Regions from separate parts of the Viridibacillus sp. FSL R5-0888 genome, predicted to be linked through region 4. Evidence: riboswitches for the same ligand, from Rfam matches in the RefSeq annotation. Region 4 holds a riboswitch; each other region holds the start of a gene.
What was found. A riboswitch is a leader RNA that binds a small molecule or an ion and turns the genes downstream of it on or off. The one in region 4 is predicted to bind cobalamin.

Region 1: it holds a riboswitch for cobalamin, as region 4 does, so the genes downstream of both, MKY02_RS14060 (Ig-like domain-containing protein) here and metE (5-methyltetrahydropteroyltriglutamate--homocysteine S-methyltransferase) in region 4, are expected to answer to the same signal.
Region 2: it holds a riboswitch for cobalamin, as region 4 does, so the genes downstream of both, nikA (nickel ABC transporter substrate-binding protein) here and metE (5-methyltetrahydropteroyltriglutamate--homocysteine S-methyltransferase) in region 4, are expected to answer to the same signal.
Region 3: it holds a riboswitch for cobalamin, as region 4 does, so the genes downstream of both, MKY02_RS11520 ((2Fe-2S) ferredoxin domain-containing protein) here and metE (5-methyltetrahydropteroyltriglutamate--homocysteine S-methyltransferase) in region 4, are expected to answer to the same signal.

What each region holds. Positions count from the first base shown of each region.
Region 1 is NZ_JBBPAU010000001.1:2,816,903-2,820,974, forward strand. It holds gene MKY02_RS14060 (Ig-like domain-containing protein) at 1-932, opposite strand, end outside; cobalamin riboswitch at 1,162-1,340, opposite strand; gene MKY02_RS14065 (DUF4083 family protein) at 1,585-1,764, shown strand; gene MKY02_RS14070 (ABC transporter ATP-binding protein) at 1,834-2,613, opposite strand; gene MKY02_RS14075 (CAP domain-containing protein) at 2,751-3,593, opposite strand; gene MKY02_RS14080 (potassium channel family protein) at 3,914-4,072, shown strand, end outside.
Region 2 is NZ_JBBPAU010000001.1:2,896,032-2,900,103, reverse strand. It holds gene MKY02_RS14490 (class I adenylate-forming enzyme family protein) at 1-935, shown strand, start outside; partial or broken gene MKY02_RS14485 (hypothetical protein) at 1,060-1,257, opposite strand; cobalamin riboswitch at 1,614-1,799, shown strand; gene nikA (nickel ABC transporter substrate-binding protein) at 1,954-3,585, shown strand; gene nikB (nickel ABC transporter permease) at 3,622-4,072, shown strand, end outside.
Region 3 is NZ_JBBPAU010000001.1:2,319,109-2,323,180, forward strand. It holds gene MKY02_RS11510 (sirohydrochlorin chelatase) at 1-543, opposite strand, end outside; gene cobJ (precorrin-3B C(17)-methyltransferase) at 565-2,238, opposite strand; gene MKY02_RS11520 ((2Fe-2S) ferredoxin domain-containing protein) at 2,267-2,632, opposite strand; cobalamin riboswitch at 2,833-3,022, opposite strand; cobalamin riboswitch at 3,267-3,450, shown strand; gene MKY02_RS11525 (energy-coupling factor ABC transporter permease) at 3,652-4,072, shown strand, end outside.
Region 4 is NZ_JBBPAU010000001.1:891,948-896,019, forward strand. It holds gene MKY02_RS04475 (hypothetical protein) at 144-374, shown strand; cobalamin riboswitch at 511-700, shown strand; gene metE (5-methyltetrahydropteroyltriglutamate--homocysteine S-methyltransferase) at 906-3,191, shown strand; gene MKY02_RS04485 (hypothetical protein) at 3,585-3,896, shown strand; gene ytkD (RNA deprotection pyrophosphohydrolase) at 3,948-4,072, shown strand, end outside.

The DNA.
Region 1 (4,072 bases), 1.9 Mb from region 4:
GAATCTTTAATCATCCATTTAAACGAACCATCTTCTAATTGATAATCATCAATCATTTTTTCAAGAATGTTAACTTTTTTACCGTCTTTTTCATAGCTCCATTTGTCAGCTGTTAAATCTTCTCCAGCTGTAGCTAGTCCCATAATAATACTTGCCATTGAGTTTGAATTATCTACAAAACCATCTTTTTGATATTTTGCATGAATACCATCTACTGCTTTTTTAATAGACTCGTTAATTGTTTCATTGGACTTATCAGTATTATTTAATAACGTTAATGCAGTTAAATTCCAACCTGTTACATCTAAGTCATCAGATGAACCAAATCCAGAGAATAATCCTGAATTATTTTGTTTCTTTAAAATTACTTCTAAATGTTTGGCTTTATCATAGTCTGCATTTGCTAAGCCTAGCGCAATTGATGCCCAAGATTCACCGTATGCTGTGAAAAAACTACCATCAGCCTTTTGTTTGTTTTGTAAATCTTCAACAATGTTGCGTTGTCCAAGATTTGTTGGATCTAATCCTAGAATATATGCACCAATAATAGTACCTGCGTCTTCATTTGAAGTGCTTGAAGTAGCCGCTTTTGGTTTCATCCAATAAGATTGTTCACTAGTAACTTCTGAGCCCTCTGCCCACTTGTAGTTTTTAATATCCATGCCTAGTGCATACATTGCGGATAATGACCAGTAGCCACTGTGGGAACTGATTACTCTAGAACTAATAGTTTGGTTGTTTATAATATAATATTGTTTTGCCTTCTCTAAAGAGTTCACTAGTTTTTCTTTGATTACTTGTGGTGATGTTGTTTGAGAAGTATGGTCTTCATTGTTTACTACCATATTATTTTCAGCTTGAGCTGTAAACGGCGATAATAGTGATAGTAGCATAACAAAAGCTAACACCATACTAGATGAACGTTTTAACATTTGAATTCCTCCGATTTTATTTAGATTTGTTGGATTCGGAATTCGGCTTTTTCATGCTAGTCGACTATTTAACTCTTACTCATATATTAAATGTTGGAAATTAAAAGTTCTTAACAATGAAAAAAGCTATTTCTCCATAGAGAAATAGCATAAATACAAAGAAATATAGGACAACAGTATTGTCTAATATAGATTGTTTTGCCGTAATCTCACTTTATTCCGAAGAGTAGATATACGCTATGAATTAGATAGGTCTCCTGGCTTATGCATCAATTTACTTTAAGGACCTTCCCGTATAAAACAGTGGTATTTCCTTATTTCATCAGCATTTACAGTTGCGGATACAGCTTCGGCATTTCACCGAATTCCCTTTTATGTATGTACTACATCTAATTCTGGCATACAATATTCACTTAATATAAACTTATCATAATATTGGAAATTAATCTATCGCATTATGATTAGTTTTTGATATTTTACTCATAACACATCAAATAATTATACAAATAAAGAAAGAAACGTATGTGTATTTATTTCAAAATTGTATTTATCGATGAATCTTTTAATATGTTAATCACATAATTCCTGTTACACATGTTAAAATTGAATTAATATCCTTTTTAAAAGCATGTATGGTTGAAGGAGGGATGAATTGTTTAATGTTGGAGATATGCTAATAATTATTGTCATTGCTTTAATGATATTAGGTACGATTTCTTTTATGCTATTTATTAGAAGAATCATTATAAATACAACTCCTAAGAATGAATCTACCGAACTAAATGAAAAATTGGATAAGATTATCATGTTATTGGAAAAGCAGTCTAAATAATTATTATTCAAAATACAAAACTAGCTGTTGTATCTAATACTAAATTCAACAGTTAGTTTTTAAGTTCATTTAATCCCGCTTTGATAATAATGGACGATTATTGTACCAAATAACTTCTACTGGAATATCGAAAAATGAAGAAAGCTTTTCACTTGTTAGCATATCGATTGTACTTCCAGAAGCAAATACTTGGCCCTTTTTTAATAATAATGTTTTCTGAAAAACCGGTAGAATTTCTTCAATATGATGTGTGACATAGATTATTGTTGGTCCGCTTTCTAAAGCTGCAATTTCACCAATTGTTTTTAACAATTGTTCTCTAGCTATGAAGTCAAACCCAGTAGCAGGCTCGTCTAATATGAGTAACTCTGGATCATCCATTAAGGCACGACCAATCAATATTCTTTGCTTTTCTCCTTGCGATAAAGTTTGATAATCACGATCGGCGTATTCAATACTCCCTAGTTTTTTCAATATACTTATTGCCTTTTCCCGAATAACCGGTGTTGGCTTTTCATATAGACCAATCGAAGCAAAAGCACCTGAAAGAACGATTTCAAATGCACTATCATTGGGATTTAATTTTTGTTGAAGTCCTGATGATACGAGGCCAATCTTCCTTCTAAGCTCTTCTCCTAAAACGGATTTCCCAAATGTTCTTCCTACTACCTTTAAATCACCCTTTGTCGGAAAATAATAAGAACATAGCATATTCAACAAAGCTGATTTGCCGGCTCCATTTAAACCGTACAATACCCAATGCTCCCCTTTTTCTATTTGCCAATTAATATTTTCTAGAATCCATTGCCCTTCTCGTTTCAAACATACCTCTTTCATATGTAATACCATTTCAAAAACCCCTTTATAGATATTCATTTCATTATAACTGAATATTCACTAAACAAGAGGTTGAGAGTGAGAAAATTGTTAAGAAGTTCTCCAAATAGAAAACCCCTCATGTGGTTAGACAAGAGGGGGGGTTATAGCTATTTTGCAAAAATTTGAGTTCCATATGTTGGATATTGAGCGTTTTTACCTGAAACAACAATACCTATTCCAACTTTTTGATAATTAGGTGATAGTATATTTGCTCTGTGACCAGGGGAATTCATCCAACCATTCATAAAGCTTGTTGCAGTAGAATAACCTGCTGCAATATTCTCACCTGATGCATATGTGTTATAACCTGACCCTTTCAGGAGGTTAGACCAGCTTCCATAAGTTGGACTTGTATGACTAAAATAGCGATTTTTCTCCATATCTAATGAACGAATGATCGCTAGCTTTGTAAGCTTAGGATCTTGTTTTAAAGGTTTCAGTTTCTTTTTTGCACGTTCTTTATTTAAAATAGTAACTATTTGATCTTGCATTTTTTTATTTCCTAAATCAATGTAACTGTCGACAAATTTACCAGATTTAATCCAGTATGTCTTGCTACCTTTTTTGACTTTGATCCAACCATTTGTATTTGCAACACTCACTTTATAAATTCCAGCTGCAAGTTTCTTTGCTGATTTCGATCCTTTTTCTTTTTTATAAGTCGTTGTTTTTTTCGATAGATAGATATAATCACCAGTAAAACCGTCTTTTATCCACTTTTTATCTTTTGTTTGCATCCATTTATCTTTAGTTGTTTTTATAATCGTTACTTTCTTTTTTGCAGCTACTGTTGATTTTCTTCCATATCCGCCTTGCTTAGTAAACAATCTACTCTTTTCAGTTAGTGTTACTTTTTTTGTTTTTGGCGTACTTGCTTTAGCATAAATTGGACTTGCTAAACTGCCTAAAAAGATTATCGCCATGAAAAGGACGCTTAGTTTTTTTAGCATTTTCTTCAACTTAATTCCTCCGAATCTAATTTTTAAAACGGTATATTTTCAATGTAAGCAACACTCTCAATAGTTTTTTCGGAGAGTTCCACATTAAATATAGTCGTTTTATTAATATCAATTAAAAAAGAATCGTATAGACTACAATTTTTAATCACTATATCATATTATCAAATATTTATGGTCTCAAAGACCAAAAATAGTTTTATATTATTAATTTTTCAACCTTTCGCAGATACTTAGACCTACTCTTTAAAACTGTTCATATATATTCCATCTGTTGTATACTAGTTTCATATAGCAATAGAAAGAGAGAATGTATGATTTCATTTATATTAACTACAAAACGTCTTTTAAAGGCTTTAATCCGTGCTTTTAAGCAACCGTTATTTATTTCATTGTTTACAACCTTATTTTTTATCCTTTTGTCAGGAACGATGTTTTATACAAAAGTAGAAGGATGGTCTATACTTGATGCC
Region 2 (4,072 bases), 2.0 Mb from region 4:
TTAGTTGGAATATTAGTAGTGATGATTGCACATTAAATTATATGCCATTATTTCATACGGGAGGCTTGAATGCATTATCAATTCCGATATTAATGGCTGGAGGTACAGTTGTAATAGGAAATAAATTCAATCCTCAAGAAGCAATCCAGTCATTGAATACTTACAGCACAACAATTTCGTTATTTGTCCCGACAATGTATCAATCTATGATTGATACAGAAGAATTCAAGAAAACAAGTTTTCCTAGTATAAAAGTATTTTTATCAGGTGGAGCTCCATGTCCCATCACTGTGCATAAAACCTTCTTACAAAAGGGAGTACCATTTAAAGAGGGTTATGGATTAACCGAAGCTGGTCCCAATAATTTTGTTATTCAACCAGAGGAGGCCGCAATAAAACTAGGATCTGTTGGAAAGTGTATGCAATTTAATGAAGTTAAAATTCAAGCTCCGAATGGTAGAGAATGCGGACGTGATGAAGTAGGAGAACTATATATTAAAGGAAAGCATATGTTCAGCGAATATTGGAAGAATCCACAAGAGACAGCTAAAACTATTATTAATGGATGGCTTCGTACTGGTGATTTAGCGAAGATGGATCTGGACGGAGATATTTATATCGTAGGACGAGTAAAAGAAATGATTATTTCAGGGGGGGAAAATGTCTATCCTCAAGAGGTGGAACAATGTATTATTACTCATCCAAAGGTGAAAGAGGTCGCAGTTATAGGAATTGCTGATTGTCACTGGGGTGAAATCGTTACGGCTTTTATCGTATCAGATGATGCATTTAATAATGTTAAAGAAATTCAAGACCTTTGTAGAAGTCATCTAGGTAGTTATAAAATCCCTCGGAATATTTATTTTATCCCTGAACTACCAAAAACACATGTAGGGAAAATTGATAAAAAGAAACTTCAAACGATTCAAATGTAAACGGTCTGTTGGGTTATTAACGGGTTCGGAATTGAGGAGCAAAAATGTAAATAACCATTAAAAAAGGGGTGCAATTAGCACCTCTTTATCATCTGTTTTAGCGATTAAATTAGACCTAAATTGGTTATCTTTTGATAATCTCATTATTGCACTGAATTGTCTTTAATGCTTCCTGAAGTTTTTCCACTACCCTTGATAAAGCTAATATTGAATTTGTTGTATCGAATTCTTCAATATCCAAGGAATGATTTGCATTTTGGACAATCTCTATCTTTAAATTTGAGTTACTTAATTTTTCAATTTTATTTGAATTGAAATGATAAAATAAACGAAGTGCTAATTTCACTTTAATAGAAATCGGCACTTCGTTTATTCGCTATACGTTATCGTGTCACTTTTGAATCCAAAATTGATACTCTAATTAGTTTTAGTACTCTAAAAGCGAACCAGTTATTTATAATCAGGTTATTTTTTATTGTTAAGCATAAATTTGGAATTTTTCACTTTAGGTGTAAGGCAATGTAACGTTTACAACCAGCAACGATATAAAAAAAAACGTGCAAATTTTTGTGGTAAAACTTTTGTATAAAATTAAGTCTTTAAATTGATATAGCTTTAAGTAGTAATAACGAATATACTTTATATTAGGAAAACTTTTTTTATTTCCACAAAAAAATTACATATAGTATTGGAATAGGTGTGTTCGTTTAATAGCGAATACTTAATAGGGAAGTCGGTGAAAATCCGACATGGTCCCGCCGCTGTAAGGGTGAGCCTCATGCAAATAAGTCACTGGAATATCCGGGAAGACGCATTGGAGCGATGAACCTAAGTCAGAAGACCTGCCTGTTCTAAAAATGCTGTTAACCTACGGGAGATAGGGAGGTGTTGGAGTGCTAGGAGATAAATTTGATCTAAAACTATGAGCATTTCTAACCTTTTTAATTGGGTTAGGAATGCTTTTTTTGTATTTCAGTATTTTTAATAGTTTAAATTCTAAAAATGAAGGTGATTAAACATGTTTATTAAACAAAGTAAGATACTACGGAATTTTCTTGTTCTACTAGTAATTTTCGCGAGTTTTATTACTGGGTGTAGTAACAAAGCAAAAGAACAAGATAATGCGTCTGTTAAAGATCAATCAAAAGTTGTTACATTTTCCATGACTGGAGATATAGGCGACTTAAATCCACATACATATTTTCCAAATGAGTTTTTCTCCCAAGCTATGGTATATGAATCACTTGTTTACTACGGGAAGGGAGGGGGAATTCAACCTTGGTTAGCAGAAAGCTGGGATATTTCGAAAGATGGCAAAGAATATGTATTCCATCTGAGAAAAGATGTTGAGTTTTCTGATGGTTCGAAGTTTAATGCAGCAATTGTAAAGAAAAACTTCGATACAATTTTAGATAATCGCAAACAACATGAATGGGTAGAGTTAATCAACCAAATCAAAAACACAGAAGCATTGGATGAATATACTTTTAAACTTACATTGAACAATTCTTATTATCCAACGCTTCAAGAATTAACTTACATAAGACCTTTGAGGTTTGTTGGAGAAGCTGCTTTTCCTGACAGCCAAGACACATTTAAAGATGGACTTAAATCTCAGATTGGTACAGGTCCGTGGGTACTTAGCGAATATAAGAAGAATGAGTATGCGGTTTTTAAAAGAAATGAAAAGTATTGGGGTACTAAACCTAAAGTAGAAAAGGTAGTTGTCAAAGTCATTACAGACGGAGAATCTAGAGTATTAGCTTTTGAGAAAAACGAACTTGATTTTATTTTTGGTAATGGAGTCATTAGTCAGGATTCTTTCCAGTTTTTAAAGGATTCAGGGAAATATGAAACTAAATTATCAGAGCCTACTGCTACAAGAACGTTACTATTTAACACAAACAAAGAAGCAACTAAAGATCATAAAGTGCGTTTAGCACTCAATTATGCTTTCAATAAACAGGCAGTAATCGATAATATTTTTTATGGTATGGAAAAAAAGGCAGATACACTGTTCCCACCTGTATTGGATTACACAAAGATTGATATAAATCCATATGACTATGATATTGCGAAAGCAGAACAGTTATTAGATGAAGCAGGCTGGAAAAAAGTAGAGGGTAAAGCATTTAGAGAAAAAGATGGAAAAGAGCTGCAACTGGAATTCTTATTTAATAGTACTGATAACATCCAAAAGTCGATTGCTGAATTTGTACAAGGTGATTTTAGAAAACTAGGAATTGATATTAAGTTAACTAGTCAGGAAACGAATACTTTCTGGACAACTGCATTCCAAGGTAATTACGATATATTATTTACATCAACATGGGCCGTACCTTTTGACCCGCATTCTTATTTAGCCTCAATTACTACAGATTCGGAAAATGGTGGTCCAGATTATACTGCATTATTGGGATTACCAGAAAAGAAGGAAATAGACGAGAAGATTAAAAAAGTACTTTTAACTACAGATGAAAAAGAAAGAAAAATGATGTATACAGATATTTTATCAACATTACATGATCAAGCAGTATACTTACCGATATCGTACCAATCAAATGTAGCTGTATATCACAAGAATATTAGCGGATTAGATTTTTTACCTCAAGAAGCTGAGGTACCTTTAACTACAATTGATGTTAAATGAAGCAAGAATTATTAATAATAACTTAAGGAGTGCTACATGAGTTGGTTTATAGTTAAACGTCTCTCAAGTCTAATTCCAATATTATTAGGAATCTCCATTATTACTTTTATTTTATTGCACTTAATTCCTGGAGACCCAGCAGTAGCTTATTTAAGATTGTCGAATATTCCCCCAACCGACGTGGCTGTGACTGACTTGCGACTCGAACTCGGATTAGATAACCCTTTATATATTCAGTATTTTGATTGGTTGGTAAAGGTGATTCAACTGGATTTGGGGATCTCTTATCTGTCCAAAAATGCAGTCTCGGACGAAATTTTGTTGCATCTAGTACCTACAATTCAGCTAACAGTTACTGCGCTTTTCTTTATTGTAGTTATTAGCTTACCAATTGGAGTGCTTTCGGCTATCTACAAAGGAAAATGGATAGATCAATTTAGTAGAATAATAGCTTTTGTTAGTGTTTCAATGCCTACATTTTGGTTTG
Region 3 (4,072 bases), 1.4 Mb from region 4:
AATACCTTCCTCAACTGTTGGGTAAGTTACACCCATAAATGCACATTCTACTGTACGAACATTTAACTGTTCCCAAAGCATACGGGCAATTTTATAAAAGTCGCTATTAGCATCTGGGTCACTACCACCACGTGCGATTAATAAAATAGCTGTATCTTTATTTTCCGCTTCATGATTGAAACCGGCATCTGTTAAACGTTCTTTTAAAATTGAGAAAATGGATTCATGTACACCTAGTGGACGACCATATGTAATTTGTACAGTAGGATATTTTTCTTTACCTTCATCAATCGCTGCTGGAATATGAATTTTCGAATGTCCTGCTTGCAATAAAATAATCGGAATAACATGGATTTCTGTAGCACCTTTAACGACACAGTTATCAATCCCTTGTGCAATGTTTGGTGATGCAAATTCTAAAAAACAAGATTCCACTAGTAATTGACCATCTAATGTTGGCTTTAATTGCTCTACAAATTTATTAACCTCTGCATTACCCTTTGCTAAACGACTACCATGCCCGACGAATAATATAGCTTTCATAAATATAGTTCCCCCTAAGTTTTAATCCCCGCAAGGAGCAGGTTCAATTTCAATTTTCGGTGACATATCTTGATAGTTAAATCCTTGAATTCGCTTCACACGTTTGAAGTATTTGAACAAGCGCTCGTTCGGATGTGCATTTTGACGATATTCTTCAACGATATTACTGACAACTTCTACAATCTTTTCTGGCTCAATGCCCTCTGCAACTGGTTGTCCTGGGTGAGCCGTTCTACCAACTGGCTTCGCACCTACAAAAAGATCAAATTTACCTTTTCGATAGACGATTCCGACGTCTTCCATTACAGCTTTATAACATGCCATACCACAGCCATTAAAACCGATATTAAATTCTTTAGGCATGTTCAGACCTCCAAGTTTTTCTTGAAGTTCCTCAGCATAAGGAATTCCGCCCGTTTTCTCACCATCACAGAAATCACATGCTTTTATTGTGACAACATCACCAACTGGTGACAGAATAAAGTTTGCATCTTGCAGTCTAGCTGTAATAAAATCTGGCTTTGTTGTTGGGATTTTCAAAAGAATATTATGGTTTGGTGTATATTCCATAGTGCCTTTATCTCCAACTACATCAGCTAATGTCATCATTTGTTTTGGTGTAAACCTTTTATTTGCAACCCCAGGGCTTACGGCTAATTCGAAAATAGATTCCATTTCTTGCTGTACAAAAGTAGTTTGAGTTTCCACTTGCTGACCCGTTACACGAGTTAATGCATCTAATGCCATTTCAAATGAGCCAATTTTAGGTTTTGGTTCTGTTTTTACAACTGACGGTTGCTTAGCTCTTACTAAAGCAGGTGCACTATCAATAATTTGACTACGCTGAATGCCGGTTTCTTGGTCCATTGCCCACGGTTCTGCCTCTTCTTTCAAACGTTGATGTGGTTTTAGTGGTTGTTTTTCAGCATTCAATGTGTATTTTCTTTGGTAACCACGAGGCGTAATCATTTTATTATCATACAAAAATGTCGATGAATTACCGATGACAACTGTCGTTAACATACCAATATCATGATTTAACATATCTTTTAAATTAGTGATGATGATATTTTGTCGATCACGATAAGCGCTTTTCACTAAACCTACTGGTGTTTCAGGTGAACGATACTGTAATAAAATACGTTGCGTTTCGACAATTTGTCGTGTACGACGACCACTCCGTGGGTTGTAAAGAGCTATTACAAAATCCGCCATTGCCGCAGCTTCCACACGTTTTGCTATTAAATCCCATGGAGTTAGGTGGTCACTTAAGCTGATCGTACATGAATCATGCATGACCGGTGCGCCAAGTAAAGAAGCACAAGAGTTAATAGCGGAAATGCCAGGAATAACTTCAATTTCAACACCGGTTGCTTCTGTCCATCCCTTTTCTATTAACACTTCATAAACTAGTCCGGCCATACCGTACACACCTGAGTCACCACTTGAAATGACCGCTACTTTTTTACCATTTTCAGCTTGTCTTACGGCTTCTTGAGCCCGAGAAACTTCTTCAGTCATACCGGTACTGATGACAGATGTATTACTATCAATTAGATCTTGAATGAGTTCAACGTACGTTTTATAACCGATAATAAAATCACTTTCTTGCAGTGCTTCAACTGCCCTAGTTGTAATATGTTTAAAATCTCCTGGACCAAAACCAACTACATAAAGTTTGCCAAGTTGCGACATTCAAACATCTCCTTTTCGTTACATCTAACTATTTGTTTTTCGAAATACCTTTAATCGCTCCTGATGTAGGGTTTTTCGTCATGTTGCCATTTAATGTTTGGTAGACGACATGAGGTGCAACTTGCTGATCCATACATTCGCGAACAATTTGACGGCCAATTTCAGGAGATTCTGCTTGATACCAAGTACCTTGTGGATACGCAATAACGACACAGGCATCTTTGCAACGTCCATTACAGCGAGTTCGAGTTGTATGTATTTGTTCGTCAACCCCAAGCCTAGCAATCTCATCCCTTACTGCCAGCGTTACTTCTTCGCCGCCCTTTTTCAAACAGCTACTACCATTACAAATGAGCAAATGGCTTTTCATTCTTTCTAAATTCCAAGTTGTCATCGTGATCCTCCCATACTGTGTTCATCATTTTTTATGAAAAATCTATGGAAATAGGGTAAATTGGCAACTAGTTATTTATTTTGGTAAATAAAAAAACCTTAATTCAAAGAATTAAGGTTTAAAAACTAGATTATTCAGACAACACATCAAAATAAATAAGCATCGTCCACTGTAGCCTTCACCTTTCCCTCCGAAAAGTATCGTTCATAATTATAAAAGCAGGTTTCCTGGCTTACGCGTCACTTTACTTTGATCTCTTCCCAGTATTTTACCAGTGAGTGTTATCATTTCATCAGCGTTACAGTAGCGGGGGCTGCATCGGATTCTAACCGATTTCCCTATTATCCTACATGTTCAATAAACCAAACATGTCGGCACTTTTAAATTTGATATTCAATTGTATTATTCAGTAAATTCTAAATCTGTAACTATCATATACTAAATTTTACTAGATTCAAATAGATTTTTTTATGAATATTATCTTGACATAATTTAAATTCTACATTTACACCTATATAAAGTTATTAAAAACAGTTATATCTACCTTACTACTCAATTTCAATATTTTTGAAAATTCCATAAAAAAATCTAGTAGAAAGAAAATTCTCATGATACACTATATTCTGAAATCAAACAATTCAATAAACTTTATGGTGTTAAATTAGCGTTTAACTTAAAAGGGAAGTCGGTGTTAATCCGACGCGGTCCCGCCACTGTGTTGAGGAGTTTTGCTACATTATGTCACTGTCAATAGACGGGAAGGCTGTAGCAAAATGAGGATTCTAAGCCAGGAGACCTGCCATAAAGTGAGGAACTGTTTCAACCTACGAGGATGGGTGTGAAAGTGAGTAAGTCTTATTTTTTGATGACTTTTCCTTCACGCACTTCTTTCTATGAAAGAAGTGCTTTTTTATTTGCAAACTGGCTGTACGCCCTATCCAGAGAGGTATTTCATAGGAGGTGTTATTTGTATATAACTGTATATCTAGTAAAAATACATAAATAAAAGGGAGAATAATATGAATAAGTTAAAATCAATATTTAACTGGAAAATGATTTATTTTTTAGCATTTGTCATGATTGTTCCAAATCAAGCATTTGCCATGCACATTATGGAGGGATTCTTACCTGTAGAATGGGCTATCTTCTGGTGGGCAGTAACAATTCCATTTTTGATAATTGGATTCCGTTCAATACGTAAAACAATTAAGGAAAATCCAGATACTAAAATGATGCTTGGCTTATCTGGTGCTTTTGCTTTTGTTTTATCCGCACTTAAAATCCCATCTGTAACTGGTAGTTGTTCTCACCCTACTGGTGTAGGTTTAGGAACTGTATTATTTGGGCCATTTGCAATGAGTATTGTAGGTTTTATTGTTCTTTTATTCCAATCATTGCTTTTAGCTCATGGTGGCTTAACAACACTTGGTGCTAACGCAT
Region 4 (4,072 bases):
CGATTAAAACTTCTGTTTTTCTGTTTAGAAACGTTTATTCTAGTATGTATTGTCGAAACAGGGAACATATTAATTAATCATAAAAACATCTTTTATTAATTGATAAAAGGTGTTTTTTTATTGAACAGATAAGGGGAATATGAATGAATATTGAAGAGTTTAAATTACAGTTAAAATCGATGGTGATGCTCTCACAAGTAACAGATACAGTTTGTACTTTATTACAGGCGAAGAACGTGATTGAAAGCTCCATTGAAAATTGTGAAATTGAAAATATTGAAGAAGAATTAGGAAAGCTAGAAAAGGCTTATACAAGTGTATATAACGAACTTGTATATTACCCACATGATTTGATTGAAGCTAGTATTGATTAAAAGATGAAAGTGTAACTAATAATTATACTAAAAAAACTGTATTTAACGGTTTGGTAATCATATAAAATATAATTATTTTTATATTTAGAATATACTGAACAATTTATAGTTTGTGTGTTATAGTAAGTGAACAATTGAATATCGTGTAGGCTAAGGTGCGCTATCTTAAATAGATAGTCGCTTAAAAGGGAAATCGGTTAGAATCCGATGCTGTCCCGCAACTGTATGTTGGAGCAAACTTTAAAATCCACTGTTAGATTTGTGATGGGAAGGAAAAGTAAGCGATGATGACAAGCCAGGAGACCTGCCTTAGTTTAGTACACACCAAAAAACCTACGCGGATAGGAGGTGTTAGAGAGATTTTTTCAAGGATTATTATATCCTAGTACGATAAGCGAATTTGAAAGGGAATAGTGTGTCATTTTTTATTATTCCTGATTTTTTTCGATATTTACTATATTAAAAATCATCAACCACCTTTTAATGTTTTTCATTAATTGGTGGTTTTTTATTGAATTGGAGGATTGAAAGATGAAAAGTACAGTTATTGGATATCCATATATCGGGCCTAATCGTGAATGGAAAAAAACTATCGAAGCTTTTTGGTCAAAAGAAATAAGTGAACAACAATTCGAAGCTCAGATGAAAGAGTATAGATTAGCAAATATTCAAGTTCAGCTAGATGCAAAGATTGACTTAGTAACCGTAGGTGATTTTACATACTACGATCGTATGTTAGATTTAGCAGCAATGTTTGGAATTATTCCTGCACGTTATAAATGGAATTCAGATTTAGTATCTCTAGAAACTTACTACGCTATGGCACGTGGAAATCAATCTGCTCCTGCAAGTGAAATGACAAAGTGGTTTAATACGAACTATCACTATATTGTACCTGAGTATGAAGGACAAACTTTAAAATTATTGAACAATAAACCATTGCGCTATTATTTAGAAGCGAAGGAAAACTTTAATACAGAGCTAAAGCCTACAATTATAGGCCCAGGGACATTTTATTTTTTAACAAAAGAAGTTGCAACGCTGAATAAGCCGTCATATTTACTTCAGTTAATCAAAGTCTATAGTCAACTATTGAGTGAACTTTCTGCAGCAGGTGCAAAATGGATTCAAATAGAAGAACCGATTCTATCAACTTCTTTATCTAAGGATGATATGGAACTAATCTCAGAAATATATGAACAACTAAACACTGTAAATTACTCTAGTAAATTGCTGCTGCAAACATATTTCGAGTCAGTAGAATGGTATGAAGAATTGATTAAATTACCTGTAGAAGGCATCGGGCTAGACTTTGTACATGGTCTAGAAGAGAATATTTCTAATATCAAAAAAATTGGATTTCCAAAAGATAAGGTTCTAGCAGCGGGAATTATTAATGGTCGTGACATTTGGATTACTCCTTTACAACAATCATCTGAAATGCTAATTGAATTAGAAAGTTTAGTTTCCCCTAATCATCTGTGGATTCAGCCATCATGTAGCCTAATGCATGTGCCAGTAAGTCTAACAGCAGAAACGAAATTATCAAAAGAGTTATATGAAAACTTAGCATTTGCTAATGAAAAGTTACAAGAGTTGGCTATTTTGAAAAACGCTTTGACAAATAATCGTGCGGATCAAGAGGCCTTCGAACAAAACAGATTAACTAGAGAATTGCTAAATAGCAGCTCAGTACGTCAACAAGGAGAAGTCCAGAAGAATATTAAAAGGTTGAGTGAAATTCAAATAACTCGTCAATCATCATATGCTATTCGAAAAGATCGTCAGCAAAAGATTTTACAATTACCAGACTTTCCGACAACAACAATTGGTAGCTTTCCGCAAACAGCTGAAGTGAAGCGCAATCGTTCACAGTTGAAAAAAGGACTAATTGATAAGGAACAACATGATGATTTCATAAAAAAAGAAATAAATAAATGGATTACGTACCAAGAAGAACTAGAACTTGATGTTTTAGTTCATGGTGAATTTGAAAGAACAGATATGGTTGAATACTTTGGAGAAAAGCTTGTTGGATTTGCATTTACAGAAAAAGCATGGGTCGTTTCATATGGATCACGTTGCGTTAAACCACCAATTATTTATGGAGATGTTAAGTGGGAAAAACCAATGACGCTCGATGAAACAGTGTACGCACAATCGTTAACAACTAAACCTGTTAAAGGTATGTTGACAGGGCCAATTACGATTTTAAATTGGTCATTTGTTCGTGATGATGTTCCACGTAGTATTGTAGCTCAACAAATTGCCTTGGCACTACGTCAGGAAATTGAAGCATTAGAGACTGCTGGTATTCGTATTATTCAAGTCGACGAACCTGCACTTAGAGAGGGTTTACCATTAAAGTCCTCAAAACATGATGCTTATTTGGACTGGTCAGTGGATGCCTTTAAATTAGCTACATCAGGAGTTGAAGATGAGACGCAAATTCATACGCATATGTGCTATTGTGAATTTAATGATTTTATTGAACCAATCCATGCGCTTGATGCGGATGTTATTTCAATTGAAACATCGAAAAGTCACGGTGAAATTATTGGGGCTTTCAAAAATGCAACATATACAAATAGTATTGGTTTAGGTGTGTACGATATTCATAGTCCAAGAATTCCTGAAATAGATGAAATGGTTGCTGTAGTAAATGACAGTCTTGAAGTTATCTCACCAGAACAGTGCTGGATTAATCCGGATTGTGGTTTAAAAACACGAAAAACCGATGAAACTTTAGCAGCGCTTGAGATAATGGTAAAAACCGCTCAATTGTTAAGAAAACGAAGTGTACAACGTGTAAACTAAAAAAGTATCATACAAGCCTATAATCCAATTAAAATTGAATTTTGTTATAACATTGATTATTAAAAAATAAAATTGATATAAGTTACTTTAGAAAGAAAATCAAAATTTTGAATCCGCCTTTACTTAAAGATTAGTAGAGGTGGATTTTTAGGTGCTATTCATATTATTTTATCAGTGAAGAGCGTTAAGGATATTCGATGAAACAAAGTTAACCGAGGTGCTATTGATAAAAGGGTAGAAGTTACCAAGGTCATTTAAAAGGTTATTGAATGAATAAATTTAAGTGAAAAGGTATCCTCTATTATCAACAAGTGAATATTGCTATGTTTACTGGGGCGTCAAAGTATAATTGATTTAGATTAGGTTATCCTATATAAAAAAAAGGATGATATGATGAATAAACCCATTACACTTTACGTTTCGATTGCAAATCAGCGTTACTATACTTCTCCTGACGAATCACCATGGGAATTTAAACTTCAGATTGAACCACAGTATATAAAAGTTTTTGACCAACTATTTAATCAAGCGGAATATTTTGATGGGAAGAGTATATGGAGAGCTCAATTACCTTACATTCCATACCATTTAGATCAGGAAAACGATGAAGTTGATCTACGTTTAAAGAAACTATATGCACTTGTTCATGAATTTGGTGATACTGAAACGAAGCAATTAATTGAGCAAATGCCGTATTATAGTTGATTGAAAAACATACCTTCGTTACACTTAGAGCAATAGGGAGTGATCGAAGGTATGTTTACATTTACAGATTTAAACGGCAATGGTGTTGAATTATCTTTTAAAAAAAATGCTTTTAAAATAGCGCCTAAGCATGTATTAGTCTTGGCTAAATATCATAAACAGTGGTTATTAACGGA